2 regions of the Thioalkalivibrio sp. ALMg3 genome follow, and region 1 is predicted to be linked to the other one. Evidence: predicted binding sites of a transcription regulator. Region 1 holds the regulator's gene; the other holds the start of a gene.
The links. Region 1 encodes LexA, which represses DNA repair genes until DNA is damaged. Its sites were predicted from a motif close to TACTGTNNATATNNACAGTA; they were not measured.
Positions count from the first base shown of each region.

Region 1 (14,702 bases):
TTCATCATTGGCCTGATCCTGCTGAACGCCCTGACCCTGGGGCTCGAGACCTCGGACACCGTAATGGGCTGGATGGGCCCGGTGATCCTGAGTGCGGACGCCATCATCCTGTCGATCTTCACCGCCGAAGTGCTGGCCAAGCTGTTCGTCTACCGCCTGCGGTTCTGGCGCAACCCGTGGAACGTGTTTGATTTCTTCGTGGTGGGGATCGCACTGATCCCGGCCTCGGGGCCATTTTCGGTGCTGCGCGTGCTGCGTCTGTTGCGCCTGGTCTCCATGGTGCCGAAGCTGCGCTTCATCGTGGAGGCGCTGCTGCGGGCGATCCCCGGCATCATCTCCATCATGGGATTGCTGGTGCTGATCTTCTACGTGTTCGCGATCATCGCTACCGGCCTGTTTGGTGAATCCTTCCCGCAGAAGTTCGGCACGCTCGGCGCCACCATGTACAGCCTGTTCCAGGTGATGACGCTGGAGGGCTGGTCCGAGGACATCGCCCGCCCGGTGATGGACATCTACCCCTGGGCCTGGGCGTTCTTCGTGCCCTTCATCCTGATCGCCACCTTCACCGTGCTGAACCTGTTCATCGCCATCATCGTGGACGCCATGCAGCGCATGCACGACCGCTCGATGGAGATCGAGCAGCAGATGATCCATGACAGCGTGCACGAAGAGAACCAGGCCCTGCACGCGGAGATCCACGAGATACAGCAGGAAACCCTCAAGCTCCAGGAACGCCTGACCCGCATGCAGACCATGCTGGAGAAGCGCGTGCGGTGATCCGGCGCGAAACCTCCCGTCCGTTGTGATGCGAACGGGAGGTTTCGTGTGCAAGCACCCTCCCACAGGGGCCAGGAAAGGCCCCGCGGGCCCGGCGAGATCAGGCGCTGACGGCGGCTGACTCCACGGCGCGCTCGCCCAGGCGGCGGCCCGTGGCGTTGAGCACGGCCTGCAGGGTGGCGGCCGTGGTGTCCTCGCCCAGGGCGACGCCCACGGAGCGTTCGCCATCGACCTGCACATCCACGGCGGCCATGGCGCGCGCCTCGGTGCCGGACTCCATCGCGTGCTCGTCGAAATGGGTGACCTTCACCTGCACGCCACGCTCGGCCTCCATGGCGGAGGTCAGCGCCGCAACCGCGCCGTGGCCCTCGCCCCGCAGGCGGGATTCACGCCCGGGCGGTCCCATGGTCGCATCCAGCCGCACCACAGGACCGTCCTTCTCGATCTCGTAACGCACCAGATCCCAGCCGGTAACCGGCGTCAGGTAATGCTTTTCGAACAGCTCGTGGATGCGCTTCGAGGAGACCTCGATCTGCGAGGTCTCGGCATCCTTCTGCACGATGCGGGCGAACTCGATCGCCAGCCAGCGCGGCAATTCGATGCCGTAGTCGCGCTCCAGCACATGCGTGACCCCACCCTTGCCGGACTGGCTGTTGATACGCACGACCTCCTCGTAACGCCGGCCCAGATCGCTCGGGTCGATCGGCAGGTAGGGCACGTTCCAGTGGCCGCCCCTCTCCTTGTAATGCGCCAGGCCCTTGCGGATCGCGTCCTGGTGACTGCCGGAAAAAGCGGTGTAGACCAGCTCGCCCGCCCACGGGTGGCGCGGGTTGATGGGCATGTCGGTGCACTCCTTGTACACGTCCATCAGCCGCTCCATGTCGGACAGGTCAATGGTCGGGTCAATGCCCTGCGAGTACAGGTTCATGCCGACGGTGACCAGATCCATGTTGCCGGTGCGCTCGCCATTGCCGAACAGCGTGCCCTCCAGGCGATCGGCCCCGGCCAGCAGGCCCAGCTCGGCCGCGGCCACACCGGTGCCCCGGTCGTTGTGCGTATGCAGCGACACGCAGAAATGCTCGCGGTACTGCACGTGGTCGCAGAACCACTCGACCTGGTCGGCAAAGACGTTCGGCGTGGCGGACTCGACCGTGGCCGGCAGGTTGATCACGACCTTCTGGCCCTGGTCCGGGCGCCAGATCGCATTCACCGCATCGACCACCTCGACCGCGAAGTCCAGCTCGGTGGTGGAGAAGCTCTCCGGCGAGTACTGGAAGATCCAGTCGGTCTGGGGGTACTTCGCCGCGTAATCCCGCACCCAGCGTGCACCGTTCTCGGCAATGCCGCGCACGCCGTCGCGATCCATGCGGAAGACCTGCTCGCGCTGCGCCGGGTTGGTGGAGTTGTACACGTGCACCACCGCGCGCGGGGCGCCCTCCAGCGCCGCGAAGGTCTTCTGGATCAAGTCCTCGCGCGCCTGGGTCAGCACCTGGATGTACACGCCCTCGGGGATGCGGTCTTCATCGATCAGGCGGCGGGTAAAGTCGTAGTCGATCTGCGAGGCGGCCGGGAAGCCGATCTCGATCTCGGTCAGACCGATTTCCACCAGCACCTCGAAGAAGCGCATCTTCTGTTCCACGCTCATCGGGTGCACCAGCGCCTGGTTGCCGTCACGCAGATCCACCGCGCAGAAACGCGGGGCGGCCGTGGTGCGCTGGGCCGGCCAGCGCCGATCGGACTTGTCGATCGGCGGGAACGGGGCGTACTTGGTGTGATCGAAGGCCATCGTGTTCGTCTCCTGTAAGGGGCGCGGCCTCGCCGTGTGGTCGGGTGCCGCGCTCCGGATTTCTATCTGTGCATTATCCTAACGCATTGTCCCCGGCATAACCTTGCGTTTTTCCCTAAGAACGCAATAGTTGCGCACTATCCTTGCGCAATAAAGCCACTCTAGAGCAATATTCAACCATGAAACCCGAACCACACCGACTCGACCGCTATGACCGCCGCATCCTCGAGATCCTGCAGGAGGATGCGAGCCTGTCCAATCAGGCCCTGGCCGATCGCGTGGGGCTCAGCCCCTCCCCCTGCCTGCGTCGGGTGCGTGCGCTGGAACAGGCCGGCGTCCTGTTGAGCCGCGTAGCCCTGCTGGATCGGCGCAGCCTGGGGTTGGAGCTGACCGCCCTGATCCATATCGGCATGGACCGCCACACCCCGGAGCGCTTCGCCCACTTCGAGGAGACCGTGGCGAGCTACCCCGAGGTCCAGCACTGCTACCTGATCACCGGCCAGTCGGCGGACTACATGCTGCAGGTGGTCGTCCCCGACATGGATGCCTACCAGGAATTCCTGCTGCGCCGCATCACCCGACTGGAGGGCGTGGACAGCGTCCATTCCAGCTTCGTGCTGCGCCGCGTGGTCGACCGCACCGCCCTGCCACTGGACTACACCCCCACCTGAATACCACCTCAAGACCCAGGGCGGATTGACCACGAAGGCACGAAGAAAGGCAAGGGCCGGCAGGATGTGATGAGCGGAGCGAATCGCATCGTGTAGCCATCCCAAGGGTGGCGAGGTTCCCGGATCGATGCGTTTCGCTTCGCTCAACAGCATCCTACGCCCGGGCCGCGACACCCCCTTGGGTTTTCTCCGTAATCCTCTGTGGCGCAACCGCCCTTGACCTTCTTCGGGCGCTTCGTGGTGGAACAAACCGGCTTCGATGAACCTTCTTTGGCTTTCTCCGTGCGCTCTATCGTGCAGTCGCCCTTGCCCTCCAGCGAACCACCCCTGTACTGTATATATAGACAGTAACTGGAGGGTGCCCCGTGTCGCTCACTGCACGCCAGCAAGCCATCTTCGACTACATCGCCGAGACCATCGCCACCCAGGGCACGGCACCGACCCGCAGCGAGATCGCACGGGCCTTCGGCTTCCGCTCGCCCTACGCGGCCGAGTGCCATCTGAAAGCCCTGGAGAAGAAAGGCGCGATCGAACTGCTGGGCGGCACCTCCCGCGGCATACGCCTGCCGGGTGCCGTCCGTGGCACACCGGCCGAACTCCCTCTGGTCGGGCGCGTCGCCGCCGGCTCGCCGATCCTCGCCACCGAGCATATCGAGCGCCACTACCGGGTCGACGACGCCCTGTTCCGCGCCCGCCCGGACTATCTCCTGCGCGTACACGGCGAGAGCATGCGCGACGCCGGCATCCTCGACGGCGACCTGCTGGCCGTGCGCCAGACCCCGGAGGCCCGGCCCGGCCAGATCGTGGTCGCCCGCATCGACGACGAAGTCACCGTCAAGCGCTTCGCGCAGGACGGCCCGAAGGTACGCCTGCTCCCGGAGAACCCCGACTTCGCCCCCATCGAGATCGACCTCGAGCGCCAGGACCTGGCCATTGAGGGAATCGGCGTGGGCGTGCTGCGCGATCTCGACCCGCAGGCCTAGGGAAACACTGACTCATGTACACACTCGCGTTGGAACCCCAGGTTTTCCGAGACAAGGCGCGTCGTGCAGCGGGTAGTGGTTCTACCCGTAAGCGGCGCAACGCAGGATCGGGAAACCTGGTGGGGTGCCAACCCCGCAAGCTATTGAAAGACGGGGCTCGGCCGCTTTTGCGCGCGCACGGCGTTGCGGCTCCCTTGTGCAGAATGACTGCACGGCAGTCACCGCGCCTTGTTCGCACGCAAAAGCGACTCGAGCGCGAGCGTGTACATGAATCAGTGTTTCCCTAAGCCATGAGCGCGCTGGATACCCTGCTCGACCACCCGGCGCTCTGGCGCGGGCGCAGTGCTGCCCCGGCCACGGATGCCCCGGTCTGGCCCAGTGGCCATACGGAACTGGACCGGGCCCTGGGCGGCGGCTGGCCGCGCGGCCAGCTGATCGAACTGCTGGGGGCCCCGTTCGGCTGTGGCGAGACCCGGCTGCTGGTCCCCATGCTGGCCGCCTGCGGCCGCGACGGCTACTGGATCGCGGTGATCGCGCCCCCGGCCACGCCCTGGCTGCCGGGCTGGCAGACCCTCGGAATCCCGCCGGAGCGGGTCCTGCTGATCCACACCGAGCACGACCGCGACACCCTGTGGGCCGGCGAGCAGTGCCTGCGCGACCCGGCGTTCGGCGTCCTGCTCGCCTGGCTGCGCGGCCCCGTGGAGACGGCCCTGCTGCGCCGGTTGCGTCTGGCTGCCAGCGAGAGCCGGGCCTGCGCGATCCTGTACCGGCCACCAAACGCCGCGGCACAGCCTTCGCCGGCCCACCAGCGCCTGCGCTGGCAGCCCGCGGCCTCCGGCCTGGAACTGCACTGCCTGAAGGGGGCCGGCCACTGGGCCCGCTCCGGCCACCCCCTGCAGGTTCCCGAACCACCGGAGGCCTGAGATGGGCCAGCCTGCCCGTCCCTCGCGTGCGGCCACACACCCGGAGCCGGTCCGACAACAACTGAGCCTGCTTCCGGCCGCAGCCCTGCCCGCCCCCGCACCCCGGCCACCGGAGACGCAGACCGCCACCCGCGACGCCCGGCCGCGGCAGGAACACTGGATGGCAATCGACCTGCCACACCTTGCACTGGATGCGCTGGCCCGGACGGAGCCGGACCCCGGGCGGCTGCAGCGCCCTCTGCTGGTGGTGGAATCCGACCCTGCCCCCCGGGTGCACGCCGCCAACCGCGCCGCCCGCCAGGCGGGTGCCCGCCCCGGCATGGCGCTGGGGGATGCCCTGGCGGTGCTGGATACCCCGGAACTGGTCGAGCATGCCCCGGACACCCTGCAGGCCCAACTGGAGATGCTGGCCGGCGTACTGCTGCGGTTCTCCGATCACGTGCACCCGGAGCCGGAGGCACAGCGCATCCTGGTGGAGGTCGGGCGCAGCCGCCGCCTGTTCGGCGGCATCGAGGCCCTGCGCGACCAGGCGCGGGACACCCTGACCGAACTGGGCTTCCATCCCCGTATCGGACTGGCCCGCAGCCCCGCCGCCGCGCGCCTGCTGGCCCGCCTGCGCAACCCCGCGATCGCGGAAGACCCCGAGGCCCTGCGCCGCATCCTGTCCCCGGTTCCGCTGGAGGCCCTGCCACTGGCCGCCGCGACCCGCGAGGGCCTGCGCGCCGTGGGCCTGCGCCAATTGGGCGATCTGCTGCGCCTGTCGCGCCCCGAACTGGCCCGACGCCACGGACCGGAGTTGCTGGACCTGCTGGACCGACTGCTGGCGCGGCGCGCGGAGACCCTGCCCCGCTTTGCGCCACCCCCGGTGCTGGATCTGTCCCTGCGACTGGAGCACGAGATCCACGCCACGGCGACCCTGGCCTTCCCGCTCAAGCGGCTGCTGCGCCAGGCCGAGGCGCAGTTGCGCGGCCTGAACCGCAGCCTGCAGGGGATGACACTGGAACTGGCCCACCGCGAGGCGTATACCCGCATCTCACTGGAGCGCGGGCAGCCGGGCATTCGCACCGACGAGTGGCTGCCCCTGTGGCAGACCCGACTGGATCGCGAGACCCTGCCGGCGGCGGTGATCGGCCTGCGCCTGCAGGCACCCCGCTTGCTGGACCCACCGGCCCGGGGCGACAGTCTGCTCGCCGCAGACCCGGCGAGCAGACCACCGGCCGATCAGCTACCCGCCGTGCTGGCTCGCCTGCGCGCCCGGCTGGGCGAGCAGGCCGTCGCCCGTCTGATCAACCGCCGCACACCGAGACCGGAAGATGCCCAGCGGCCGCGACACGATCTCGCCACCACTCCGGCCCCCACCGCTTCAACCCCGGGCCAACGGGCCTGCGGAACTGCCCTCTGGCTACAGGGCCCCGAGCCCGCCGCGCCCCCCGACCAGCCCCAATGGCTGGGACGACTGGAAGACGGCTGGTGGGATCACGGCCAGGACGCGCGCCGCGACTACGCTTGCAGCCGCGACCGTCAGGGCCGCCGGCTCTGGCTGTACCGCTGCCTGCGCAGCGGCCAGTGGTATCGCCAGGGTTACTGGGGCTGAGGGGGGACCCCGCGTCAGCGGTGGTATTCGCCCGCGCGCTCCGGCTGGTACTCGACCTCCTCGATGCGCACGTGCATCTGCCCCCCGCCCGGGCGCGGCCACTCGATCTCGTCGCCCTCGGACAGGCCCAGCAGCGCACTGCCCACCGGCGCCAGGATCGACAGCGTGCCGCCACTCTCGTCCACATCACGTGGGTACACCAGTGTCATCGAAAACTCGTCGCCGGACTCGATCACCCGGAACCGGACCTTCGAGTTCATCGTCACCACCGAACCCGGAACCTCGTGCGAATCCACGACATCCGCGCGATCCAGTTCGGACTCGAGATCGGCCTTGCCGGGGAAACTGCCATCCGGAAGCGACTCCAGCAGCTTGTCCAGGCGCTCCATGTCCGTGGTGGAGACAATGATCTTCGGCTTGTTCACTTTCTTACTCCAGAATGCAGAACGCGCCTCCGGGGAGACGCGCCAGGCAAATAATATTCAGGGAATTTCCGGAAACCGGGAAACTTACTCGGGAGACTAGCCAAGACCCGGCAAAAAAGCTATAGCGCCCATCACCGTGCTCGTAAGCGGGAGCCGCACATAGGGAGACGCTGATTAATTCGCACGTCCGCGCTCGATCGATTTTGCTCGCTGACAAGGCGCGGTGAGCGAAGTGTAGCCGAGCTACATAAGCAAGCCGCAACGCGGTCAGCGGGCCCATTTTCGTCAACAACGGGCGGCCGAGCCCTCAAGGGGTTGGCGCCCCATTTTCCCCGATCCTGCGTTGCGGCGTTTGACCGTAGAGTGACTACGGCGCTGCGCACCGCGCCTTGTCTCGGAAAAAACGGGGCACCAACGCGGACGTGCGAATTAATCAGCGTCTCCCTGGCCTTTGCCTTGCGCCCTCACCGAGGCCAGGTCTCCCGCCACGCCGCGTAGCCCCCGCGCAGCACATGCGCATTGATACCCATCGTGCGCAGGCTGTCGGCCACGAGCTGGGACCGGCCGCGACCGCCACAGAACACCACGACGGGCTGGTCCGCATCCGCCATATGAGACTCGATACCGGCCTCTAGCTTGGGCCGCGGGATGTTGATCGCACCCGCGATCGTCCCCGCGGCCGCCTCCTCGGGCTGGCGCACATCCACCAGCAAAAACGGTTTCTCTTGCTCGAGCCAGCGCGCCACCTCCCCTGGTTCCAGATGCGGCAGGCTTTGTTCCAGCTCGCGAATACGCTTCTCGAAAAGACTCACAGGAGAACTCCGTTGGCTGCGTGAACCGCAAGTTTAGCGCGCGCCCGGGTCACAACGACGGACGTACCAGCAGCGGGACCACCCGAAGGGTGAACAGGACCAGCCCGACCAGCGCCGCCACCGCGCCCACCGTCGTCAACATCGCAACGCCCAGGATCCAGCCGAGCCCCATGCCCAGCACGGCCAGATGCACCAGGACCTGCGGCGTCCAGGCCCACAGCCAGCCACCGGCGATCGGGTGTCCGGTAAAGCGCGGCAGCATATGCTCGCCAAGCCCCATGATCAGCAACAGAAGAAAACCCAGGGTAAAGCCATGCAGCGCGGCCGGACGCGCCGCACCCTCGAGGAAGAACCCGCCCAGTGGCAACGCGGCACCCGCGATCAGCAGCCAGACCATCGCGCCCAGCACCGAGGCCCGGCTGGAGGCCGACAGCCCCAGCCCGACGTGCCGAGCAGCCTTCTGTGTGCGCTCCGGGGCCGCCCCCACCAACTCGGTCGCGGCCGTCCGATCCAGCAGCCCGATGTGCTTGAGCTCGCCATCGACCACCACGGCGGGGATCGACCGGATGCGCAGCCGGGTCGCCAGTTCGCGCCCCTCCGGCTGGCCCATGTCCACCACCGCGAAGTCGATCTGTTTATTCTCCGACACCTCGCGCCAGATGCGCTCGGCATCGTGGCAGGAGGCGCACCACTCGGATACCAGCAGTTCCACTTTCATGATCCCGCCCTTAGTCCGCGCAGCGCATGCAGTGGATCTCGTAGCGATCGACCCATTGCTTCAGACCGGCAATCGCCTCGGCCCCGGTATGTAGCCGCTCGAGCGCCTTTTCCGGATCGTCCGGGCGCATGACCACGACCCAGGCATCGGTATAGGGGGCCACGTTCACCAGCCCCGGATCGGCCTCCACGGCCGGATTGATGCGCTCGATGGTGCCGTCGAATGGCGTAGGGATGCCCCCCGCCCACTTGCCGGACTCCAGCCGCGCCACCGGCTTGCCCGCGGCGCGGTGCGAACCCGGCTTGCGAAAGCGGAAGTACTGCACCCGCCCCGCCATGGTCTGGGCGGGATCGGTAATCCCGAGGGTAAAGGTGCCGTCGTCCTCCGGACGGACCCAGACATAATCCAGGTCGTAGAACAGGTCGTCCGGCAGCTCGCAGCCGTTGTATTCCGTATGACTCATTACGCCCCCTTCGGACCATAGTGACGCACGGTGAGTGCAATGTTCAGCGCGAACAGGATCATCGCCCCCCAGGCCATCGCCCCGCCAACCGCGACGGTCGGGTTATGAAAGACCAGCCAGCCCGCGATCATCACCAGGAGCCCGAGATTGGCCAGCAGGAACTGCACATGGCCCAGGCGCTCGGAGAACAGCGAACGTCCGGAAAAGCGCGGCAACACATGCAGACCCACGCCATAGATCATCATGGTCACGAACCCCAGCAGCATCAGGTGGCCATGGATGCGCGGCACATTGCCGGGGATCAGGCCGGGATGGGCCAGCCAGAGGATGCCGAGCAGCCCGCCCAGCAGGGCATAGGCGAGGGCCGCGAGGATGAACATCCGGTTCCGAGGGTGCATCAAAAGCTCCAGGCCAGGTTTCGCACAGCATACTTTAAGCTATATTCAATTTACATTGATCGAGATCAAGACGGGGCGCGAGCGCTTCGGCGAAAGTCGCCTGCTTGTTGACCACTCTGCGAAGGTCCGATACCCCATGCACGCGCAACTCCACGAAAGTGTTCCCGGATTCCAGCAGCCCATCGAGTTGCTGCGGGCGTGCCATCGCCGAATCCTCAACTCTCTGGACATCCTCGAGCGCCTGCCCGCCCATTTGGCCGACAAAGGCGCCGACGAAGAGGCCCGAGGCGCCGCGCAACGGGTCCTGAACTACTTTCACGAGGCAGCGCCCAACCACCACGCGGACGAGGACCAGGACCTGTTCCCCGTGCTGCGCCAGCACTGTGGCCACCCCGAGAGTCATCCACAACTGTGCGAATGGCTGGACCGCCTGACCGCCGAACATGACGAGATCGAGGCCGGCTGGGATCGACTGGAGCCGGCCCTGCAACGCATCGCCGCGGGCCAGCCGGCGGACCTCGACGGGGCCGACGCCTGGATACGCCAATACCGCATCCACCTCGATCTGGAAGAGCGCGCCGTACTCCCCTTTGCCGAGCACCTGCTAAGCCCGGAAGACCGCCGCGCCATCGGTGCCGCCATGGCCGCACGCCGGGGCATCGCGAGCGCAGACCGTGGCTGATTTCGTACTCGACCTCCGCGGCCTGGCCGAGCATGCCCACACCCGCGCGTACTACACCCTGCGCGAACTGCGCAGCGGTCAGGTCTTCGAGGTCTGGCTGGATCAGGAACCGAAGATGCTGATGGACGCGGTCAGCCTGCAGCTGCGTCAGGCCATCCACTGGCGGGTGCTCGAAGACGGCCCGCCCTTATGGAAGCTCGTGGTACAACGCCGCGAGGACGTCGCCCCGGTGGACCTGGTCGACCTGCTGGAACGCGATCACCTGCGCATCGACCGCCTGTTCGCCAGCGCCCTGCACAAGGTCAACGCCGGCGACCTCGAAGGCGCAGCGCCGGAATTCCACGCCTATGTCGACGGCCTGCGTCGCCACGTGGAGGTGGAAAACGAACTGATCGTCCCCCTGCTGGACCTGCCCCGCAGCCCGAACGGCCAGGATCCCACCTCGATCATGCTGCGCGAGCACGACGAGATCCTGGAACAGACCGCGATGCTGGAACACGAATTCAGCGAAGGCGTGGACGAGGCCTGGGCCGTGGCCCCGTTCTTCGCCCTGATCTCCGGCGCGCTGGCCAAGCACGAGGGCCGCGAGGAACAGAACCTGTTCCCGCACTGGAGCCGCGCCCTGCGCGAACAGCCCGATGCCGCCGCCGAGTTGCTTGAACGCGCCCAGACCCTGCTAACGGCACCCGACCCGGCACCCCACAGCAACTGAGCGCCCCGCATGGGTGCGCGGCCGCCGCAGCCCGGCACTCGTGTCAATCCACGGCTTCCCGGGCGCGACGCGGCGCCGACAGGCGCGCCAGCGCCCAAAGCCCCAGCAACGGGCCAGGCAGCAACAGCCACAGGACCCAAACCCCGCCATCCGCCCATAACCAGCCGGTCAGCCAGATGCCCGGCAGGGTCAGCGCAAAGCCGATTGCATTCATCACGCTCAACGCGGAACCCACGGCATCCTCCGGCGCGCTGTCCGCGGCCAGCGCGGAGAACTGCGGCGAGTCCGCGATCACCGTGAGCCCCCACAGCGCCAGGAGGCCGAACAGCAACCAGGGCGACTGCCCCGCAAGCAGCGGGTACAGCAGACAGGCCAGGCCCGAGGTTGCCAGTGCCACCCGCGCCACACGCAGGCTTCCCAGGCCCCGACTCAGGCGACCGCCCCAGACACAGCCCGCCAGCCCCAACGCGATCACGCCAAAGGCCAGCCACGGAATCAGGGCCGCATCGGCCTCCATCCGTGCAAGCTCACGGGCGACCAGCAGAGGCACCAGCGTCCAGAACGCATACAGTTCCCAGCAGTGCCCGAAGTAGCCCCCGGCCACGGCGCGAAAATCCCGCCGTGCCAGGGCATGGAAGCCCTTCCCGAGCCCCGGCGTGCGCCCCGGTGGCGGCAGATGCGGGCCATCCCCCAGACGCAGGATCATCAGCGCGGCCAGCAGGGCCAGGCCCGAGGCCAGAAGCACGGGCACCGCCCACGGGAAATCGAGCGTGGCGCCACGCAGCAGATGCGGGAGCGCGGTCCCCAGGGTCAGCATTCCGAGCAGCCAGGACAGCGCCCAGCCCTTGTACTGCGGGGTCCAGCCGATTACCAGCTTCATGCCCAGCGGATAGACCCCGGCCAGTGCCAGCCCGACCAGAAAGCGCGTCAGCAGGGCCAGCTCCCAGACGCCGGCGAGCAGGATGAAGATGGCGTTGAGCCCGGCCCCGAAAAGCGCCGAAATGGCGAACACACGACTGGCGCGAAAGCGATCCGCCAGCCCCGTGGCGGCGACCGCCAGGGTCCCGGTGATGAAACCGAGCTGGGTGGCCATCGTGAGCCAGCCGATCTCGGCGGGCGACCACCCCAGTGCCTGCTGCAGCGACAGCCCGACCCCGTTGACCGAAAACCACAGTGACGTCCCGAACAGCTGCGCCACCACGATCACCGCCAGCGGATGGCGGCGGATCATGTCAGCCATCGAGGGATGCCGCCCCGAAAGACACCACGCGGCTCAACGACTGGCGCCGCGTATCCAGCGCTTCAGCAACGCGACCAGGGCACCCCCGGAGACCAGACCCAGTAGGTAGATTCCGACAATCAGCAGCGCCAGTGGCAGGGTTACGTACAGGGTGAGGAAGTTGAGCGTTACGAGACGCAGGTTCTGGATCGCAAAGATCGCAACCACCGCGACGAACACGATAATCAACAAGGTGTACAGGTAACGCATGGGACCTCCCTGGTCAGTCGGACATGCCTCTCAGGTTCCGGCGCCCCGCCGCGGGCGTCAACCAACCGGCCGGGCGGTGGGTTTCAGGCCTCGGCGTGGGTGCAGTGCCGCCGCACCGGACAGGCATCACAGCGCGGCCGTGGCCGGCAGCGCTCCTTGCCATGTTCCACGATCAGCGCATGCAGGTCGTTCAGCGCCGCCACATCCGGCCCCAGTGCCACCTCGACGTGCTCGCGCAGCGCATCGTACGGAGCCCGTGCCTGCGGCAGGTCCAGACGCTCGAACAACCGACGGGTATAGGCATCCACCACGAACACCGGGCGCTCGAAGGCGTACAGCACGATATCGTCGGCGGTCTCCGGCCCGACACCCTTGACCCCCAGCAGCGCCGCGCGCAGCGCGTCGGTGTCCAGCGCGGCCAGTCCCTCGATCCCGCCGGATGCCTCCAGGAAGGCCAGCAGATGGCGCAGGCGATCCGTCTTCACGTTGAAATAGCCACTGGGACGAATGTGTTCGGCCAACTCTTCCCGGCTCAGGGCCATCAAGCCCTCCGGCGACAGCGCGTCGATACCGCGCAAGTTGGCCAGCGCCTTCTCGACGTTGGTCCAGCTGGTGTTCTGCGTCAGCACCGCGCCGACCATCACCTCGAACGCAGTCTCCGCCGGCCACCACTGCAGGTCGCCGTACTCCGCGCGCAGGGCATCAAGGAGCTCGGGGATCCGCACAGGAGCTACCGCTGACGGCTACCGCCCGGTTTGCCACCGCCGCCCGAGCGGCCGCCGCCGGGTCGACCTCCCGCAGGCTTCGCGCCCCGGGAGCCGCCGCGCCCCGCGGGGGACGAAGACTTGCCCGGCTTCTTCGGCGGCGACGAACTCCAGCCGTCCTCGCGCGCCGCCCGGCTGTTGCGGGCCTTGCCCGCCGGCGCCGCCTTGCCGGGGCGTTGATCCCGCGGTTTGCCGCGCGGATCGCGTCGCGGGCCGCCGCGACCGCGCGTGCGCACGGAGTCGGGCACGGGCAGGTCTGCCGCCTCGTACAACCCGGCCACCTCGCGGGTCTCCAGATCCCGCACCGCACCGGTCTTCAGCCCGTGCCCGAGGACCACCGGCCCGTAGCGCACCCGGATCAGGCGGCTGACCGTGACCCCGACCGCATCCCACAGGCGGCGCACCAGCCGGTTGCGGCCTTCGCTGACCACCACATGAAACCAGTGATTGGCGCCTTCCCCACCCTGCTCTTCCAGACTGTCGAAACGGGCCGCGCCATCCTCCAGTTCCACGCCTTCGCGCAGCATGTCCTGGGTCGCCGGCGGCACCTCGCCCAGCACGCGCACCGCGTACTCGCGTTCCAGGGCCATGCTCGGGTGCATCAGCCGGTTGGCCAGTTCGCCATCGGTGGTGAACAGCAACAGGCCCGAGGTATTCAGGTCCAGCCGGCCCACGGCCACCCAGCGCTGCCCCTTCAACCGCGGCAGGCTGGCAAACACCGGCCGCCGCCCCTCGGGGTCCGAGCGGCTGCAGATCTCGCCCACCGGCTTGTGATACACGATCCACCGATGCGGATGCTCCGGGCGCCGCACGATGCGCCCGCGCACGCGGATCACGTCGTGCTCGTCGACCTGGTCGCCCAGCTTCACGGTGCGGTTGTTCACCTGCACCTCGCCGCGCTCGATCCAGCCCTCGATCTCGCGCCGCGAACCCAGCCCGCGCGCCGCCAGGACCTTCTGTACCCGCTCCGACATTCCCGGAACTCCAGCAACTCATTAAGATGGACGCCACGATACACCAACAGGACGTTGCCATGACCGATTCCGCGCCGGAAACCAAGCCCGTCAAGACACCGCTGAACATCGCCGTGCTCACCGTCTCCGACAGCCGCGAACTCGCGGAGGACCGTTCCGGCGACGCCCTGGTGGAACGCCTTGAAAGCGCCGGTCACCGGCTGGCCGAGCGCAAGATCGTGAAGGACGACATCTATGCCATCCGCGCCGAACTCTCGCGCTGGATCGCCGATCCCGCTATCGACGCGGTGCTGACCACCGGCGGCACCGGCATTACCGGCCGCGACGGCACCCCCGAGGCCGCCTCGGTCCTGCTGGACAAGACCATCGAGGGCTTCGGCGAGCTGTTCCGCATGCTCTCCTTCGACGAGATCGGAACCTCCAGCCTGCAGTCACGGGCCCTGTCCGGCGTTGCCAACGGCACCTACCTCTTCGTCCTGCCCGGCTCCACCGGCGCCTGCCGCACCGCCTGGGACCGCATCATCCAGGCCC
Region 1 covers NZ_KB906225.1:86,006-100,707, reverse strand. Annotated here, with positions in the region: gene F622_RS0108695 (ion transporter) at 1-777, shown strand, start outside; gene F622_RS0108690 (2-isopropylmalate synthase) at 878-2,563, opposite strand; gene F622_RS0108685 (Lrp/AsnC family transcriptional regulator) at 2,743-3,234, shown strand; gene lexA (transcriptional repressor LexA) at 3,600-4,217, shown strand; gene imuA (translesion DNA synthesis-associated protein ImuA) at 4,508-5,140, shown strand; gene F622_RS0108670 (DNA polymerase Y family protein) at 5,301-6,734, shown strand; gene rnk (nucleoside diphosphate kinase regulator) at 6,749-7,159, opposite strand; gene F622_RS0108660 (rhodanese-like domain-containing protein) at 7,624-7,971, opposite strand; gene F622_RS0108655 (thioredoxin family protein) at 8,021-8,689, opposite strand; gene F622_RS0108650 (glycine cleavage system protein H) at 8,700-9,152, opposite strand; gene F622_RS0108645 (hypothetical protein) at 9,152-9,550, opposite strand; gene F622_RS0108640 (hemerythrin domain-containing protein) at 9,606-10,232, shown strand; gene F622_RS0108635 (hemerythrin domain-containing protein) at 10,225-10,944, shown strand; gene F622_RS0108630 (nitrate/nitrite transporter) at 10,988-12,175, opposite strand; gene F622_RS0108625 (lipopolysaccharide assembly protein LapA domain-containing protein) at 12,218-12,433, opposite strand; gene F622_RS0108620 (endonuclease III domain-containing protein) at 12,517-13,158, opposite strand; gene rluB (23S rRNA pseudouridine(2605) synthase RluB) at 13,164-14,171, opposite strand; gene moaB (molybdenum cofactor biosynthesis protein B) at 14,231-14,702, shown strand, end outside.

Region 2 (14,702 bases), on a different contig from region 1:
AGATGATCAATCTGTTCCTTACCCGACGCCAACTGTTCCTCCTGGTGCTGGGCACCCCGCTGGCCACGGTCCTGCTATTCGTTCTGGGTGTCTTTTCGGGCGCCGCGATCGGGGCCCCCGGACCGCTTGTCGCCGAGCCCGAATCGCCGGCAACCGAGAACACGGGCTCGGCGCCGGAATCCGGACGCGCCCGCGCGTCTTGGCTGGATACCCCGGCACCCTTGTCGACCCGCGCCGGCGATGACACCGCATTGCCACTCTTCTCGCCGGCTCGCCATTCCGGCCGCATTGAGCGGAAAAGCCAGGAGCCGTCGCTGGCGGAACCCACGCCGGAACGCCAGCATGAGCGGAGCGAAGCCGCCTCCGCACCCGAGGAGCTGTATTCCATCCAGGCCGGCGTATTCACCGAACTGGAAAACGCCCGGAAGCTGGACCGGATCCTGAAGGCCCGCGGGCTTGCCAGCCGCCTGGAGGTCGTGGACGGACCCGAGCCGGCCTCCGAACGCTACCGGGTTCGCATCGGCCTGTTCGACGCGCGCGCAGCCGCGATGGCCGCCCTCGAGGCACAGGAAGGGGATACGCTCGCGGATGCCTTTATCGTCGCGCGGCCGTTGAACCACTCCTGAAACGCACCTCAGTCCGTGCGCGGCAAGCTGCGCAGGTAGCGTTCCTGGTCGGGGCTTTCGATCGCGCCGGGACGGGCCGACCGGACCTCCCGGATGGCCGCCTCCGGCGCAAGCCCGCGTTCGATGAGGGTCAGGGCAGCAATGGTGCCCGCACGGCCCTGACCGCCCCCGCAGTGGAACACCACGCGCTCGCCGGCCCGCAACCGCTGGTGGACCTGCGGCCCGACATCCTGCCAACCCTCTTCCCAGGGCCGATCGGGAGCGGCCATGTCGCCGATCGGGAGATGCAGCCAGCGCATCCCCGCCGCCCGAACGGTCTTCCCGAGATCCGGAACACCCAGATCAGTTAGCTCGGACCCCTGATTCAGGGTCACGAGCACGTTCGCACCCCAGTCCCACAGCGCCGCCAGATCCGCCTGCACGTCCTGCGCCGCGCAACTCGTTCCATCCGGCCGCTTGCCGGGGCAACGAGTCATGCCAATCGCCCCGCCCTCGGGCAGATGAATGACCCCGATGTCGAACGAAGGGGTCTGGCCGGCCGTGGGGGATGTCATGGCGTGCTCCTGCCGTGGGGGTCGGAATGGGTGCATCAAAGATAGGGACCAATCAGGTGCGTGATCCACCCCGCCAGGCGTCGCCGCAGCGGCCGGTTCTCCCAGTCCTCGATGGTCAGGCGCTCGGCATCGGCCTTGTCCACCTCGATCAGTTCGCGGATCTCGCGGGCGAAGCCTTCGTCCCAGATGTTCAGGTTGGCCTCGTCGTTCAGACGAAACGACCGGTTGTGCAGATTCGCGGAGCCGATACTGGCCCAGCGGTCGTCGATCGCCATCAGCTTGGAGTGGTACATGCGCGGATGATACTCGTACAGTTCCACCCCGGATTCGAGCATCGGCCGCCAGCGATTGACCGATGCATGACGGAAGAAACCGAAGTTCATGCTGTCGCCCGGGACGAGCACGCGAATACGGACGCCCCGGTCGGCCGCCTCCTCCAGTACCTCCAGGAACCGCGGATCGGGATAGAAATAGGCCGTACCGATCGTGATGTGCTCTTCCGCCGCGGCGATGGCATGCAGAAACATCAGGCGCACCCGGTGACGCCCCTCGCGCGGGGCACTGTTAACCATCTGGGCGTCGCGATCCCCCATTTCGGACAGCTCGGGGAAATACGCCTCGCCGGTGGGCATCCGCCCCGTGGCGTCCAGCCAGGTCTCCAGGAACACCGCCTGCAGATTGCCGACCACCGGGCCCTGGATGCGGAAGTGATTGTCGCGATAGCCATCGCGGTCGTCACCGTCAACCCAGGGATCGGCCACGTTGGCTCCCCCGATGAAACCGGTATGACCGTCCACCACCAATAGCTTGCGGTGCGTGCGGTGATTGAAGCGCGACAACTGGTACCAGGACGGCTCGCGCCAGCGCACCAGCTCCACCCCGGCCTCTTCCATGCGCTCGAACATCTCCGGGTCAGCATCGCGCGAACCAAGGAAATCCAGCATGGCATGCACCCGAACCCCGCGTTCCGCCGCACGCGCCAGGACCTCGGAGAAAATCGCCGCCTGCTCGCCCCAGTACTCGTACACCTCGAAGGTGACCGAATGCTCGGCGTTTTCGATCGCCTCGATCTTGGCCGCGTAGATGGCCTCGCCGTCCTGTAACAGGTCAATGCGGTTGCCGCTCATGATCGGCTGCTGCAGGAGCAGGCCCATGTCCCGCCGGAACTGCTCCGACGAAGTCCCGTACTCCAGCGCCAGCGGCTCTTTCAGCCGGTCCGGTTTCGGCAACGCATTGAACAGCACCACATTCCCCAGCGCAAAGATCAGGGCAATCAGCACCACCGGGAGCAGGACGTAGCGCATGGGGTCTCCAGGCACGCAGCGAATACATGAGGATTTTGGCTCAGTGTACACAGCCGGTTACAAAAACCGGCGAAGGTTCGTCAGGTGGCCTGTTATCCCGGCACCGCGTTGAAGCGTAATGGGTTGGCGATCCCCCCGGTCATTGTGGGACGGATTCCATATACTGTATATATCGACAGTATATGGAATCCGCAGCCCATCCCCCCACCCGCAAGCATGCCGGCGCCCCCCCGGCCTATGCCGAACTGACGACGCTCAGCAACTTCTCGTTCCTGCGCGGGGCTTCGCACCCGGAGGAACTGGTCGAGCAGGCGCAGGCACTGGGCTATCGCGCGCTGGCGCTGACCGATATCGCCTCGCTGGCTGGTGTAGTACGAGCACACTCGGCAGCAAAGGAATGTGGGTTACACCTGATCCTGGGGGCGACCTTCCGGCTGGCCGATGGCCCCACCCTGACGCTTCTGGTGCGCAATCCCACGGGGTATTCCGCCCTGTGTCGATTGATCACTCGGGCCCGCGGCGCGGCGGACAAGGGACACTACCACCTGACGCGCGCCGACCTGGATGCCCTGCCCGCCGAGAGCCGCACCGGCTGGCACAGCCTGCTGCGGGTCGAGGCCGACAGCCCAGGGGCGTCGCTCGCCGAAGCGGCCCACTGGCTGTCCGGATGGGCCGCCCCAGGTCAGGGCCACCTGGCCGTGAGCCAGTTGCGTACCCCCGAAGATGCCACCCTGACGACCCGCGCCCGGACGCTGGGAACCGCCACTGGACTCCCGCTCGTCGCCTGCGGCGACGTGCACATGCACCGGCGCGGCCGGCGAGCACTACAGGACGTGCTGACCGCCCTGCGCCTGCGTTCGACGGTCGCGGAGGCGGCGCAGGAACGCTTCCCCAATGGGGAACGCTGCCTGCGCCCGCGGGCCGAACTGGCCACGCTGTATCCCGCCGCCTGGCTTGAGGCCAGTGTGGCCATCGCGCGGGACTGCGACTTCTCGCTGGACGCGGTCACCTACCGCTACCCCACCGACCCGTTGCCGAAGACCATGACCCCGTCCGCCTACCTGCGCGAGGAGACCCTCAAGGGCGCGCTCAAGCGCTGGCCCGATGGCATCCCGGCCCCGGTGCGCGAACAGATCGAACGCGAACTGGGCATCATCCGCGAGCTGGGCTACGAGCCGTACTTCCTGACCGTGTACGACATCGTGTGCTTTGCCCGCGGCCGCGGGATCCTGTGCCAGGGGCGCGGCTCGGCCGCCAACTCGGCTGTGTGCTACGCACTTGGCATCACCGCAGTGGATCCCTCGCGCTCCAGCATGCTGTTCGAGCGCTTCATCTCCGCCGAGCGCGGCGAGCCGCCGGACATCGACGTCGACTTCGAGCACGAACGCCGCGAGGAGGTGATCCAGTACATCTACCGGCGCTACGGCCGCGAGCGCGCCGCACTGGCCTGCACGGTGATCCGCTATCGCCGCCGCAGCGCCCTGCGCGACGTCGGCCGGGCGCTGGGCATCTCGCGCGCGCGGCTGGATGCGCTGACCGCCAACCTCGCCTGGTGGGACGACGGCATCCCCGCCGAGCGCCTGCGCGAGGTCGGGCTGGACCCGGACGGCGCCCTGGCCCGGCAGTGGCAGACGCTGACCGCCGAGCTGCTCGGCTTCCCGCGCCACCTGTCGCAGCACACCGGCGGCTTCGTGATCGCCGACGGCCGGCTGGACGAGCTGGTCCCCATCGAGAACGCGGCCATGCCGGAACGTTCGGTGATCCAGTGGGACAAGGACGATCTGGACGCGGTGGGCCTGCTGAAGATCGACGTGCTGGCGCTGGGGATGCTTTCCTGCGTGCGCCGCGCGCTGGAGCTGATGGCGCATCACCGGGGCCGCGACTGGGGCCTGGCCGACATTCCCGCCGAGGATCCGGCGGTCTATCGCATGCTGCAGAAGGCCGACACCCTGGGCGTGTTCCAGATCGAGTCGCGCGCGCAGATGAGCATGCTGCCGCGCCTGAAGCCCGCGAACTTCTACGACCTGGTGATCGAGATCGCCATCGTGCGCCCCGGCCCGATCCAGGGCGAGATGGTGCACCCGTATCTCAAGCGCCGCGCCCACCCGGAGCGGGTGCGCTATCCGAATGCAGAGGTGAAACGCGTGCTCGGACGCACGCTGGGCGTGCCGATCTTCCAGGAGCAGGTGATCGAGCTGGCGATGGTTGCGGCCAGCTTCTCCGCCGGCGAGGCGGACGGGCTGCGCCGTGCGATCGGTGCCTGGCGCCGCACCGGCCAGCTCGCGCGTTACCGCGAGCGCCTGATGGACGGCATGCGCGAACGCGGCTATCCGGAGAGATTCGCCGAGCAGCTGTACAAGCAGATCCTCGGCTTCGGCGAATACGGATTCCCCGAGTCGCACTCGGCCAGCTTTGCGCTGATCACCTATGTCTCGTCCTGGCTCAAGTGCCACGAACCGGCGATCTTTGCCTGCGCGCTGCTGAACAGCCAGCCGATGGGCTTCTACGCCCCGGCGCAGATCGTCGCCGACGCCCGCCGCCACGGCGTGGAGGTCCGCCCGGTGGACGTGCGCTGCAGTGACTGGGAGTGCACGGTGGAACCGCTGGCCGGGAGCGATGCGCTGGCCCTGCGCCTGGGCCTGAACCGCGTCGGCGGGCTGGCCCGCGACGTCGCCGAGCGCGTGGTCACCGCCCGCGTTGAGCGAGCCTTCGCGGACGTGCCGGACCTGGTGGCCCGCGCCGCCCTCACCCGCGCCCAGGCCAATCGCCTGGCCCGCGCCGACGCGCTCAAGGGCCTGGCCGGCAATCGCCACCAGGCACGCTGGGCCACCGAGGCGGTGGAGGAGCCCCTGCCGCTGTTCGCCGAGGGACCGGGCGAGACCGTGCGCGAGGCCGACGTGACCCCGTTGCTGCCCCGCCCGGATGCGGTGGACGACCTGGTGCAGGACTACGCCACCCAGGGCCTGAGCCTGGGCCCGCACCCACTGGCGCTGATGCGCCCGTTCCTGGAACAGCACCGGTTATCCACCGCCGCCCGGCTACTCGAACAGCCCGGCTACAGCCGGGCCCGCTACGCCGGCCTCGTGATCACCCGCCAGCGCCCCGGCTCGGCCAACGGCACAGTATTCCTGACCCTGGAGGACGAGACCGGTACGTTGAACCTGATCGTCTGGCCGGACCGGGTGGAACGCTTTCGCGCCGAGGCCCTGCACGGCCGCCTGCTGGAGGCCCACGGCGAGTGGCAGTACAGCGAGGGCGTCGGCCACCTGATCGTGCAGCGCCTGATCGACCGCAGCACCTGGCTCGGCGAACTCGCCACCCACTCCCGCGACTTCGGCTGAACCGCAAAGCGGCCAGTTCAGGTACGTCCGGCGAGGTGGCCGATGCGCTGGCTGACCTTCTCCCAGGCTCCTTCCAGAGCGGCCAGCGGATCGCGGCGCCGCAGGGCGCGACGAGAATGGATCCACTGCCCCGTGGGACCAGCCGGCTCGGTGTCGTGTGCGGCCTCGATAATCCGCGAGACCACGGCGAACTCGTTGTACTCCTCCAGTACCCGGCGCCGGGCCTCGAGGATGTGTGGCAGGCGCTGCTCGTATTCGTTGTCGCGGATGGCGTGGCGAATGCGTTCCGCCGTCCCCTCAACGTCATCGATATCAATCGCGATGAAGCTTTCCGGCGGAAAATAGTCCGCCGCATTGGGCGCACCGTAGTAAAACGGGAGCGTCGCGCCGAGAAAGGCGTCCGCCAGCTTCTCGGTCCAGTGGTGCGCGCCCACGTAATTCTCCACCGCCAGGTGGTACCGGTACGCGTCCAGGCACTCGGCCTTGTCATCCAGCGGCTGCACCCCCTTGCCGAAGATCTCCAGTTCCGGCAGCTCGGCCTTCAGCGCCCAGGTGAAGTCATAGCGCCGCCGGTGCAAGGTGTGGCGCTGGCGTTTCGCCGAGCACATGGTGGCGATCTCGCGGGTCTTCTCCAGCGGCGGCCTCGCGAGCATCTCGTTGTACGGCCGCTCGCCCTGACTGCCGAAACCGTAGTACCAGAGCATCCCCTGCTGGGAATGGATGCGCCGCCGGTGCTTGAGGGCCCATTCCGGGTGCGAGGTCAGCACGCGCCCGAACTGCCGGGTAAAACGCCGGCCGTAGGACTTGATGGACGGCGGCTCCATGGTTACCAGGAGCGTGCGCTCGGCCCCACAGGTCAGCTGTTCGCTGTAGTGCCGGTTGCGCCCGGTGTTGGAAGGAAATTCGTCGTAGACCACCAGCCAGTCGTAGTCCGTTACCGCGGGGTCGAAAACGAACTCGCAGCGCCCCCAGCGCCCCTCGCCGTCCGGCAACTGATGGCGCCAGATACCCTCGCGCATGGTCGAGAGAAACTTGACCCGAATCGGACGCGAGGTGGGCTCGGTCACGGCCGATCTCCGCCGCGTTCCAGGAACTCGGCATAGGCCCCGGAGAGCCCCTCTTCAAGTTCGATTCGGGCCTTCCATCCCAGCGCCGCGAGTCGCGAGACATCCAGCAGTTTGCGCGGCGTCCCGTCCGGGCGCGACGTGTCAAAACGCAGTTCGCCGGAAAAGCCCACCACCCGGGCCACCAGCCGCGCCAGGTCGGCGATCGCAAGATCCTCGCCGGTGCCGACGTTGATATGGCTCAGCATCGGTTGCGTGTGTTCTGCGTAGGTCACGTGATCGAGGTTCATCACGTGCACACAGGCCGCCGCCATGTCATCCACGTGGAGGAACTCCCGGCGCGGGGTGCCACTCCCCCAGACGGTCACATGCCCGGCTCCGGCCCGCTTCGCCTCGTGAAAGCGCCGGATGAGCCCGGGAATCACGTGGCTGTTCTCCGGGTGATAGTTGTCACCCGGGCCGTAGAGGTTGGTCGGCATCACCGAGCGGTAATCCGTGCCGTACTGCCGGTTGTAGCTCTCGCACAGCTTGATGCCGGCGATCTTTGCAATCGCGTAGGGCTCGTTGGTCGGCTCCAGCGGCCCGAACAGCAGGGCCTCCTCGGGGATCGGCTGCGGCGCCTCGCGCGGATAGATGCAGCTGGACCCGAGAAAGAGCAGCCGCCGCACGCCCGCGATGTGCGCGCCATGGATCACGTTCGTCTGGATCGCGAGGTTGTCGCGGATGAACTCGGCCGGATAGGTGTTGTTGGCATGGATACCCCCGACCTTCGCCGCCGCCAGATAGACCTGATCCGGGCGTTCCACGCGCATGAAGGCCTCGACCGCCGCCTGATCGGTCAGGTCCAGCTCCGCGTGGCTACGGGTCAGCAGTTCCACCCCCGGCCAGTCCTCGAGCTGGCGACACACCGCGCTGCCCACCATCCCCCGGTGTCCGGCGATGAAGACGCGTTGCGATTTACTCATGGCGGCTCAGGGTCCGGTAGCCGTGGTCGCGCACCAGCTCGTCCCGCTCGGCGCTCCTGAGGTCCTCGCGCACCATCTCGGCCACCAGTTCGTCAAAGCGAATGCGCGGCTCCCAGCCCAGCTCGCGCTTGGCCTTGCTGGCATCCCCCAACAGGGTCTCGACCTCGGTGGGACGAAAATAGCGCGGGTCCACCGACACGATGCAGCGGCCCTTTTCGTCGAATCCCTGTTCGTCCACGCCCTCGCCGCGCCATTCGATACTCATGCCCAGTTCGCGCGCCGCGGCATCCACGAAGTCGCGCACGCTGTGCTGTTCGCCGGTGGCGATCACGTAGTCGTCCGGGGTTTCCTGCTGCAGCATCAGCCACTGCATCTCGACGTAGTCACGGGCATGTCCCCAGTCCCGTTTGGCATCCAGGTTGCCCAGATAGAGCCGTTCCTGCAGCCCCAGCTTGATGCGCGCCAGGGCGCGCGTAATCTTGCGGGTGACGAAGGTTTCGCCGCGCACCGGCGATTCGTGGTTGAACAGGATGCCGTTGCAGGCATACATCCCGTAGGCCTCGCGGTAATTCACCACGATCCAGTAGGCATACAGCTTGGCCACCGCATACGGGCTGCGCGGATAGAACGGGGTGGCCTCGTCCTGCGGGGTGGCCTGAACCTTCCCGTAGAGCTCCGAGGTGCTGGCCTGATAGAAGCGCGTGGTCTGCTCCATACCGAGGATGCGGATCGCCTCCAGCACGCGGAGCGTGCCCAGGGCATCGGAGTTGGCGGTGTACTCCGGCTCCTCAAACGAGACCGCGACATGCGACTGCGCGGCGAGATTGTAGATCTCGTCCGGCTGCACCTGCTGAATGATGCGGATCAGGCAGGTCGAATCGGTCAGATCCCCGTGATGCAGGATGAACCGGCGATCACTCTCGTGCGGATCCTGATACAGGTGGTCGATACGATCGGTATTAAACAGAGAGGAGCGGCGCTTGATGCCGTGCACCTCGTAGCCCTTGTCCAGCAAAAACTCGGCCAGGTAGGCCCCGTCCTGCCCGGTAATCCCGGTGATCAATGCCACTTTGGCCATGCCAACTCCCGCTCGCAGGCCACGCCCCGTTCGCGCGCCGCCCAAAAGGGCGGATCATAGCATTCCCGGAACCACCCGATGCCCGGTCACGCGCGGCCGTACACGTCCTCCAGGCGGACAATGTCATCCTCGCCGAGGTAGCTGCCGGATTGCACCTCGATCAATTCCAGCGGGAGCGCGCCGGGGTTCTCCAGGCAGTGAACCTGGCCAATCGGGATGAAGGTCGATTCGTTCTCGGTGACCAGGTAGTTCTGCTCGCCATTGGTCACCCGCGCGGTGCCGCTGACTACTACCCAATGTTCGGCCCGATGATGATGCATCTGCAGGGAAAGACGCGCACCGGGGTTCACGGTGATGCGCTTGACCTGATAGCGCGCCCCGGTATCGATGGATTCGTAGCACCCCCAGGGACGATAAACCGCTGTGTGATTGACGTGCTCGCTGCGGTTGTCGGCTTTCAGGCGCTCAACGATGAGTTTGACGTCCTGGACGCGGTCGCGGTCGGCAACCAGTACGGCGTCACGGGTGGCGACCACGGCCAGGTTGCGCAGGCCAATGCCGGCGACCAGCAAGCCGTCGGCATCCACCACGCAGCCCTCGCTATCTTCCAGCAGGCAGTCCCCGCGCAGGGTGTTGCCCTGCTCATCCACGCCACGCACGCCCGCCAGAGCGGACCACGAGCCGATGTCGCTCCAACCGGCGGCCAGCGGTGTGACGGCGGCGTGCTCGGTGCGCTCCATCACGGCGTAGTCCACCGAGATGTTCGGGGCCGCGGCGAAGGCCTCCGGGTCCACCCGCAGGAAGTCGAGGTCCTCGCGGGCGCCCTCCAGCGCGGCGCGACAAGCCTCGACGATGCCCGGTTCAAAACGCTGCAACTCCTGCATGTACAGCGAGGCGCGGAACACGAACATGCCGCTGTTCCAGAGGTAATCGCCACTGTCGACGTACTCGCGCGCGGTGACGGCATCCGGCTTCTCGACGAAACGCGCCACTCGCGCCCCGGCCTCCCCCAGGGACTCACCCTGCTGGATGTAGCCATAACCGGTCTCCGCAGCGGTAGGCACGATCCCGAAGGTCACCAGGTGGCCCGCCTCCGCCAGCGTCATGGCTCGCGCCACGGCGGCCTGGAAGGCCTCGGGATCACCGATGTGGTGGTCCGCCGCCAAGATCAGCAACAACGGGTCGCGCCCTTCCGCCTGCGCCTGCAATGCGGCCAGGGCGATCGCCGGGGCGGTATTGCGCCCCTCCGGCTCCAGCACGATGCGGGCATGCTCCACACCTGCCGCCCGCAACTGCTCGGCCGCCAGGAAGCGATGCTCGACGTTGGCCAGCACCAGGGGCGCCGACGCGCCCAGGCCGTCGAGCCGCTCGGCCGTCTGCTGCAGCAACGTCTGCTCCCCGGTCAGGGGCAGGAACTGCTTGGGGTAGTGACTGCGCGATACCGGCCACAGCCGAGTCCCCGATCCGCCGGCCAGGATCACCGGCTGCAGTTCCGTCCGGCTTTGCGTATGTTCCATCGGCCTTACCCCCGTATCAGGCGTGAAATCTCGTCCACGCGGCGTTCCAGCAGGGCCGGATCGGCGCGGGTCTCCACATTCAACCGCAACAGCGGCTCGGTATTGGAACTGCGCAGGTTGAAGCGCCAGTCCGCGAATTCCAGGCTGACGCCGTCCGTATGATCCAGCCCCACGGCTTCCGACGCGTAGGCCTGCATCACCCGATCGGTGGCGGCGGCGGCGTCCTCGACCTCGAAGTTCAGCTCGCCGCTGCAGGGGAAGCGCGCCATGCGCTCGGCCACCATCTCGCCCAATGCCTGGCCGCGTCGGCCCATGAGCTCGGCCACCCGCAACCAGGGCAACATCCCGGTATCGCAGTAGTAGAAGTCCCGGAAGTAGTGGTGAGCACTCATCTCGCCCCCGTAGATTCCATCCTCGTGGCGCAGCCGCTCCTTCATGAAGGCGTGTCCGGTCTTGGACTGGATGGGTTCGCCCCCCGCGGCACACACCATCTCAATGGTGTTCCAGGTCAGGCGCGGATCATGGACGATGCGCTCCCCGGCGTGCCCCTCCAGGCATGCCTCGGCCAGCAGGCCCACGATGTAATACCCCTCGATGAAGTTGCCTTGGGCGTCGAACAGGAAGCAGCGATCAAAGTCGCCGTCCCAGGCCACGCCCAGATCGGCGCCGTGCTTGCGCACCGCCTCCGCGGTGGCCGCGCGGTTTTCCGGCAGCAATGGATTGGGAATGCCATTGGGGAAACGCCCATCCGGTTCGAAGTTGACGCGGATCAGCTCGAACGGGAGATGCGGCTCCAGGGCCTCCAGCACCGGCCCCGCCCCCCCGTTGCCGGGGTTCACGACCACCTTGAGTTTCGGCAAGGTTTCGCGGTCGACCGAAGCCAGCAACCGGGAGATGTAGTCCGCCCGATGATCCAGGTGCCGGACCTGCCCGTGGGGCATGGGCCGGAAGTCACCGCGCTCGGCGCAGACGCGAATCGCCTGCAGCCCGGAATCCCCGCTGATCGGGCGCGCATCGCTGCGTACCAGTTTCAGCCCGTTATAGTCCAGCGGATTGTGGCTGGCCGTCACCATGATCCCGCCACCGGCCCCATAGTGCGCGGTGGCGAAATACACCTCTTCGGTGCCACACATGCCGATATCGGCAACATCACTCCCGCCCGCCGTAAGCCCTTCGGTGAGCGCCCGCGCCAGTTCCGGGCTGGAAAGGCGGATATCGTGCCCGACGACCGTGCGTCCCGGCCGGATCTCCTCGGCGAAGGCGCGCCCGATCGCTCGCACCACATCCGGATTGAGCTGGTCCGGCACCCGCCCACGTATGTCGTAGGCCTTGAAACAGTCGATCTTCATGCACGCCCCTTACCGGCATCATTCGCTTCCCGCACCGGACAGAAATCCGTTGCGTACACCTTCATGATACATAGCCGAAGGGCTCCGCGAGGCCATGCCAGCATCACTGGCGTGAGTGCCGTTACTTGACGCTCTACACGCATACCCCCGAGCATGGTGGGTTTATACAACGAGGAAAAGCCGATGAGTGAGCCGCAAGTGAAGACCGAGGAGAAGAAACAGCATTTCGACGATATCTACGTCGCCGAGACCCCGGTGCCGTTCAAGGAGCGCATCATCGACGCGCTCGACTACATCTCCGACGACTTCAACCGGCAAACCTTCGACCGGCTGATCCTGCCCTGGGCCGAGAAACAGGCCGCCACTGGCAAGACCCTGAACTACGTGGACCTGTGCTGCTGTTTTGGCAACACCACCATGGCCGCCATCCACAACATGGATGTCGAGGCGATCCGCGCCAACTGGGCCGATGAGCAGGCCTGCAAGACCGTCGCCGCCCCGCGCCGTCTGCCGATGAAGACCACCGGCATCGACATCTCGGGCAACGCGCTGGCCTATGGCAAGAGCGCCGGGCTGTTCGACGAAACCTTCGAGGCCGACCTGAACCAGCCCGCACCGGAGACCCAGGCCGCGATCGAAAAGGCCATGGCCGACGCGGACATCGTGATCTCCACCGCATCGCTGGTCTATCTGGACCCGCCGGCAATCGAGAAGCTGATCCGCTCCTTCGCCGAGACCCCGCGCGAGGGCTACATGCTGGTCAACTTCCTGAACCCCTTCGCCCTCGAAAAGGCCGACGCGACCAAGCGCCTGCTGCTGGAACACCTGGAATTCGTCGGTAGCACCGCCAGCCGCCATCGCCGCCTGTCGCCGCTGGAGCAGGAGAACTATCCGGGCGAAGACTGGGCCCTGCTGGAGATCTGGGTGCTGCGCCGCCGCGCGTAGTCCGGACGCTGCCAATCTCGGGGCATGGCATCCCCGACAGGACGGGCCGCCCCTTTTGGGGTCGGCCCGTTTTCGTTAGGGCCGCCGCCGCACTACCGGAACCACGGCCTCAGAGCAAGACGACGCGGTTGCGCCCCGCCTCCTTGGCCTGATACATCGCCTCGTCCACGCGGCGGGCGAAGGTCTTGGGGGTATCGCCCTGGCGCATCTCGGTCACCCCGAAACTCGCCGTAACCGACACCGGGCACGCCGTTTCCATGGCCGCGACGGCCTTGCGCAGCTTTTCGGCCATGGCCTCGGCGCCCGCGCCAGGGGTCTCCGGCACGACGACCATGAACTCCTCCCCGCCCCAGCGCCCCAGGGCATCCGCCTCGCGCAGCGCGCCCTGCACCGTATCGGCCAGCCGCTTGAGGACGTCATCTCCGGTCTCGTGACCGTAGTCGTCGTTGAAGTCCTTGAAATGGTCGATATCGAACATGATCAGGGAAAGGGGCCGTCCGTAGCGGCGGCTGCGCTCCATCTCCGCCTCCAGCGTGTTGCCCAGGCTCAGGCGGTTGGCCAGCCCCGTCAGCCAGTCGGTATGCGCCAGGCGCCGGATCTCGTCCTCCATGCGCACTCGATCGGTCACATCCTTGCTGATCGACACGTAGTGCGTCACCCGGCCATGGGCATCGGTCACCGGACTGATGCTCTGCTCCATGTTCATCAGCGTGCCGTCGCGGCGGCGGTTCACGAACTCGCCACGGAAGGCTTCGCCGCGCGCGAGTGTTTCCCACATCCCGCGATAGAACCCGGGCTCCTGCTGACCGGACTGAAGGAACCGCGGATTCTTGCCTACCGCTTCATTCCGGCTGTATCCGGTCTGCTCCTCGAAGGCCGCGTTCACATAGGTGATCGTGCCGTCCGGGTCGGTGATCAGCACGGGGTCCACCGACACCTCAAGCGCGGTCGACAATAGCCGCAGCTCGTCATCCCGCCGCCGCTCCTCGGTAATGTCCTTTTGCACCGAGACAAAGTGGGTGATGTCACGGTCGTTATCGCTGGCATATACGGGCGAGATGTGCCAGCGAACCTCGTACGGGGAGCCATCCTTGCGGTAGTTGACCGTTTCGCCCTCGAAATACTCGCCACTGACGAGGGCCCCGCGCAACCTGTCCAGAACGGCGCGCGAGGTTGCCGGGCCCTGAAGGATACGCGGGGTTTTCCCCAGGGCTTCCTCCCGCGAATACCCGGTCATGCGCTCGAAACCGGCATTGACGTAAACGATCCGCGGACCGCCGTCCAGATCGGCGTCGGTAATGACGACCGAGTTGTACGATTGCTCGATAGCGGCATCCAGCAGTCGGAGTTTCTCGAACCCCTCGATGATCGACACGGACGCCATATCGGGCCTTCTGCAAAAATGAACGCACGACACGGGGTCATGCGCGAGGTCACTGAGATCCGACCCGCTTGGGGCGGCGCGGTTCAGTCCATGTCCGCCATCTCGAGGATCGACCCGACAATGTCGCTGGTCGTCACGATCCCTTCCAGCTCGTTGCCCTTCAGCACCACCAGCCGCCGGATCCCCTGGCTCACCATCAGCCGCGCGACGTACTTCACATCCATCTCGGCGGGCACCGTGATCACCGGTTTCGTGCAGACATCATAGACATTCGAGAGGTCGATATCGCCCTCTTCCGCCACGATCGTCTTGAGGATGGTGGTGTAGGTGATGATGCCGTAGGCATCGTGGGCGTGCTGCTTCTCCACCACCAGCGACTTGACGCCATGCTTGCGCATCAGCTGCATCGCCTCGCGCAGCGGTGCCAGGGGAGACACCGTGACGACATTGGGTCTTAGAATTTCGCTTACCAGCATGTTGCTCTCCGTCAGAGTTCTTCCTTGACCTGTTCCTGGAACTGCTCGATCTGCTTGCGCCCGATACCGGCGAGATGGGCCACATCCACCGTAAAGGCC
Region 2 covers NZ_KB906220.1:32,103-46,804, reverse strand. Annotated here, with positions in the region: gene F622_RS0102365 (SPOR domain-containing protein) at 3-626, shown strand; gene F622_RS0102360 (cyclin-dependent kinase inhibitor 3 family protein) at 635-1,180, opposite strand; gene F622_RS0102355 (phosphatidylserine/phosphatidylglycerophosphate/cardiolipin synthase family protein) at 1,216-2,484, opposite strand; gene F622_RS0102350 (error-prone DNA polymerase) at 2,667-5,825, shown strand; gene F622_RS0102345 (glycosyltransferase family 10 domain-containing protein) at 5,843-6,892, opposite strand; gene F622_RS0102340 (GDP-L-fucose synthase) at 6,889-7,854, opposite strand; gene gmd (GDP-mannose 4,6-dehydratase) at 7,847-8,932, opposite strand; gene F622_RS0102330 (mannose-1-phosphate guanylyltransferase/mannose-6-phosphate isomerase) at 9,019-10,449, opposite strand; gene F622_RS0102325 (phosphomannomutase/phosphoglucomutase) at 10,455-11,798, opposite strand; gene F622_RS0102320 (class I SAM-dependent methyltransferase) at 11,982-12,743, shown strand; gene F622_RS0102315 (diguanylate cyclase) at 12,853-14,127, opposite strand; gene F622_RS0102310 (CBS domain-containing protein) at 14,211-14,603, opposite strand; gene F622_RS0102305 (hypothetical protein) at 14,615-14,702, opposite strand, start outside.
Region 2: a site for LexA is predicted at 2,646-2,665, ahead of F622_RS0102350 (error-prone DNA polymerase). Genes of this name have one in related genera too.